Regions from separate parts of the Paenibacillus sp. JT31N11 genome, predicted to be linked through region 1. Evidence: predicted binding sites of a transcription regulator. Region 1 holds the regulator's gene; the other holds the start of a gene.
The links. The regulator NrdR, encoded in region 1, represses ribonucleotide reductase genes. The targets are predictions, from matches to a motif close to AACACNATATATNGTGTT.
Positions count from the first base shown of each region.

Region 2: the regulator NrdR is predicted to act here: its motif matches at 861-878, upstream of nrdI (class Ib ribonucleoside-diphosphate reductase assembly flavoprotein NrdI).

Region 1 covers NZ_JBWDNQ010000004.1:613,851-616,247, forward strand. The annotation lists gene coaE (dephospho-CoA kinase) at 1-45, shown strand, start outside; gene AC0YNV_RS18545 (lytic transglycosylase domain-containing protein) at 45-623, shown strand; gene AC0YNV_RS18550 (alpha/beta-type small acid-soluble spore protein) at 691-909, opposite strand; gene nrdR (transcriptional regulator NrdR) at 1,018-1,488, shown strand; tRNA gene AC0YNV_RS18560 (tRNA-Ala) at 1,537-1,609, shown strand; gene AC0YNV_RS18565 (recombinase family protein) at 1,837-2,397, shown strand, end outside.
Region 2 covers NZ_JBWDNQ010000015.1:9,569-11,965, forward strand. The annotation lists gene AC0YNV_RS32540 (ABC transporter substrate-binding protein) at 1-563, shown strand, start outside; gene nrdI (class Ib ribonucleoside-diphosphate reductase assembly flavoprotein NrdI) at 960-1,319, shown strand; gene nrdE (class 1b ribonucleoside-diphosphate reductase subunit alpha) at 1,306-2,397, shown strand, end outside.

The sequences.
Region 1 (2,397 bases):
GAGGCGCAAATTGAACAATTTTGGCGTGAGCAAGGACTTTCGTGATGGTGAGGAAGATATTTAAAAAACGTGTACTGCTGCTTCTGATTATTGCGGTGCTGGTACTGCTGTATCTGAAATCCGACTGGATGAACCGCTGGATGTATCCGATCCATTACCAATCCGACATTAAGATCAGTTCCGTCAACTATGGGCTGGACCCGCATCTGGTGGCTGCTATTATAAGGGTGGAGACGAATTTCAGCAATAATAAGGTATCGAAGAAAGGTGCCATCGGTATGATGCAGCTGATGCCGGATACGGCCAACTGGATTGTGGAAAAGGGCAAATTCTCCAATGTGACCCAAGATGCAATTGCCAGCCGCGCTGACATCAGCATTGAAATTGGCTCCTGGTATCTGAACTCGCTTCTGCAGCAGTTCAAGGGCAACACGTATGCCGTTGTTGCGGCTTACAATGCGGGACCGGGGACAGTAAACCGATGGATGTCGGAGGGAACATGGGATGGCAAGCTGGAGACGGTGGACAAGCTTCCATATGGGGAAACCCGCCACTATGTACAGCGCGTCATTTATTATTATAATAAATACAAGAAGCTTTACCCTGAATTTGCGGCAAAATAATAAGGAAGCCTTGGCAATCCGCCCATGAGGGCGGCTGCCAAAGCTTCCATTATAAATCCTGTGAACCTTATTTAAACTGACCTGCGATGGATTGCTCGGCGATTTGTACCAGTTTACGAGTGATGTAACCCCCAAGGGAGCCAGCGTCACGCGTAGCCATGTTACCATAGTAACCGTCTTGTGGGATCGTAATACCCAGCTCTTGCGCGACTTCATATTTCATTTGGTCGAGCGCTGCATTGGCTTGTGGTACAACCAGTTGGTTGCTGCTGCGGTTTGAACTCATTGTCTTTCACCTCCTTGCGGTTGGTACAAGTATTATGTGCGATTGCACGAGTTTCATTACAGGAAACGTATGGAAATTTTTTTTCAAAGATGGGGGTCAACAAATCCGATGAAATGTCCGTATTGCGATTACGCGGGAACCAAAGTATTGGATTCCAGACCTGCGAACGACAACAAGTCGATCCGCCGCCGCCGCGAATGCGAGAAATGCACCCGAAGATTCACAACGTTCGAGATGATTGAAGAAACCCCGCTGATTGTCGTCAAAAAAGACGGCAGCCGAGAAGAGTTCAACCGCGACAAGATTTTGCGCGGTCTTATCCGGGCCTGCGAGAAGCGTCCCGTGCCGGTTGAGAAGCTTGAAGTGATTGTATCCGAGGCCGAGAAAGAGCTGCGTACAACAGCGCAGGCCGAAGTGCAAAGCCGCGAAATCGGCGAGCTGGTGATGATGCAGCTGTATCCCGTGGACGAGGTTGCTTATGTGCGTTTCGCCTCGGTATACCGGCAGTTCAAAGATATCGACATGTTCATGAAAGAACTAAACAGTTTGCTCTCCAATGGCAGCAAGAAAAACGATTGACAGGTACAACTTTCCTGTGCTATGATCTTACTTGTCGCCATGATTCACGGGGCCTTAGCTCAGCTGGGAGAGCGCATCGCTGGCAGCGATGAGGTCAGGGGTTCGATCCCCCTAGGCTCCATACAACCTATCTTGATGAAACCCTTGCGTAGCAAGGGTTTTTTAGTTATCCATGAAATGATTCATGAATCTTTTGGTCAAGTTGAAATTGTTTTGGGGACGATAATGGGGACGGAACCAAAGCAAACAAAAAAACAACTACAAAAGAAAAAACAAATTTCTGGACGTAGCCTCATGTGCCATGAAATGATAGGATATTTTGGCATGAAATATGGAGGAGATTACCAAATGGAAATGGGGTACGGGCGGGTTTCTGCAAAAGATCAGAATCCCGAGCGGCAGCTGATTAAATTCCGGGAACTTGGGGTTGACGAGCGTTATATATTTGTAGACAAATTAAGTGGCAAGGATTTTAATCGGCCGCGGTATCAGGCCATGCGATTGATGATTCGAGAAGGCGACTTAATTTATATCGACGCGCTCGACCGGCTGGGTCGTGATTATGACGGGATTATAGCCGAATGGAAGTACATTACGCGGGAAGTGAACGCAGATATTGTCTGCTTGGATAATCAAACGTTGTTTGATTCACGGAAGTTTCGGACGATGGGCGACTTTGGGAAAGTGATGGAGGATCAATTTTTAAGCTTACTTGCCTATGTGGCCGAGCAGGAGCGTAAAAAGAATCGGCAGCGGCAAGCCGAAGGGATAGAAGTTGCCAAGGCGGATGGAGTAAAGTTTGGTAGACCGAAGCAGGAAATCGATTCTAACTTTGTTCAAGTATATAAGGAATGGAAGGGTGGGGGGATAATGGCTGTCTCGGCAATGAAGACCTTAGATATGAAACAT
Region 2 (2,397 bases), on a different contig from region 1:
CGGCAATGGTTATTGCAGGAGCAGAAGGACCGATTGAGCAGGCCTTGAATCAAGGGAACATGAAGCAGGAGGATGTGCTCACTTATCCGATGCCGGCAGCAGAAGCGGGCGGCAAGCATTACGGGATTCTGGGCGGCGACTATCTGGTCATCAACCCGAATGCGACCAAAGACGAGCAGGAGATGGCGTTCCGCTACATTACCTTTGATTATTTCTCCGATGACTGGCTCAAATCGCTTGAAACCGACATTCAAGCGCGTAAAACAGAAGGCAAGTTCTTCATACCGCCGCAAATGAACTATTTTGGCGCCGACTCGGACTATGGTAAGAAGGTGCAAGCAATTTTCGACAAACACGACAATGTGTATAAATATAATGAGGAGTCAAATAAATTGCTTGATGGTCTGCCGGAAGCGCAGTACAATACGCAGGAATATTACGGAACGATGACCAATGTCATTCAAGAGGTATTCTCCAAGAAGGGTACAGACTTGAAGGCGCAGCTCGATGCCGCCGCCAAGGATGCGCAGACCAAATATTTCGATAAAATCAAAGCGCAATAAACGCCATACACAGCCTCCAGATCCATTTCTCATGTGGGTTTGGAGGTTTTTAACTGGAACAGAGCTGGAAAAAAGACTCATGAACGGCAAACCGCCGACACAATTCTGAAGCTGCCGATTACGCAGGCCTGGCAGAGGCGGCAATGCTCATCATGAAGAAGCTGCCTGTCATGAAATAATTTTATTTAGTAGAAACGGAAAATCCCCTGCAGCCCCCTGAACGTAACGGTTCAGGGGTTTTTTGTCGTATGAAAGCCTGGATGAATCAGTTGAATATTACCTGGAGACTCATTGACATACACAATATATTGATATATATTCAATCTTACCAACTATATATAGATGAAGTTGCTGAAAAGAAAAATTGGAAATTCCTCAGGTCAGGAGTTGGCGCATTTGTTGATTGCTTATGATTCACGCACGGGCAATGTCGGCAGATTCATAGACAAGTTAGCGATGAGGGCGGTACGAATCGAAGGAAGCTCAGCGATACGGGAGCCGTTCGTGCTCGTAACCTATACAACAGGATTTGGTCAGGTACCGGATAGGGTACTGGAATTTTTGCAAAATAATTACAGTTATCTGAAAGGTGTTTCTGCGAGCGGCAACCGGAATTGGGGAGAAGGATTCGCCAAAAGCGCAGACCGGATCGCCCAGTTATTCGCTGTCCCGGTCATCAGCAAATTTGAGCTGTCAGGTACGTCAACGGATGTTGAATATTTTCGGAGAGCGGTGAGCATGTTTGCGGTACATTGAACTGAATAATCAATTGATGCAAAGAAATGAAGACGGCTTTTTCAAGCTGGAGAAGGATCATGAGGCTGTTGCCGAGTTTATGGACGATGTTCACAGCAGGAGCGAGACGTTCTCCGGCACGAAGCAAAAAATCGATTATATGATCGCCAACGATTATTACGAGAATGTCTATGACCGCTACACCTTGGAAGAAATCGAATCTGTCTATGAGACAGCGCAGCAGTACGGCTTTGAATTTCAATCCTATATGGCGGCGTCCAAATTCTATACGGATTATGCGCTCAAGACCAATGATCAATCCAAATATCTGGAGCATTACCCGGACCGGGTCAGTATTACGGCGCTCCATCTTGCGCAGGGAAACGCGGAAGTCGCCAGAATGCTCACCCGCTCCATGATGGAGCAGCGCCTTCAACCGGCTACGCCAACTTTCCTTAATGCGGGCAAAAGCCGCCGGGGCGAGCTGGTGTCCTGCTTCCTAATGGAGGTTGACGATTCTCTTAATTCGATCAACTACGGCCTTGGAACCTGCATGCAGCTGTCCAAAATCGGCGGCGGCGTTGCGGTCAACTTGTCCAAGCTTCGGGGACGCGGGGAGTCAATCAAAGGGGTTGAAGGCGCCGCCAAAGGGATTATGCCGATTCTGAAGCTGATGGAGGATGCATTCTCCTATGCGGATCAGATGGGTCAGCGCAAGGGCTCGGGAGCGGCCTATTATAATATTTTCGGCTGGGACGTGCTGGAGTTTCTGGATTGCAAGAAAATCAACGCCGATGAGAAGAACCGGATCAAGACCCTTTCCATTGGGCTGATTGTACCGAACCGCTTCTACACGCTGGCTGAGCAGAACCAGCCTCTTCATGTGTTCGCGCCCCACACCGTCTATCAGGCCTATGGCCAGCATCTGGACGATATCGATCTGGATGAGATGTACGATCAGCTGCTTGCGGACGACCGTGTGAAGAAAAAAGTGGTCATGAGCGCGCGCGACATGCTTGTCAAAATTGCGACAATCCAGCTGGAATCCGGCTATCCGTATATAATGAACAAATCCAATGCCAACAAGAATCATGCGCTG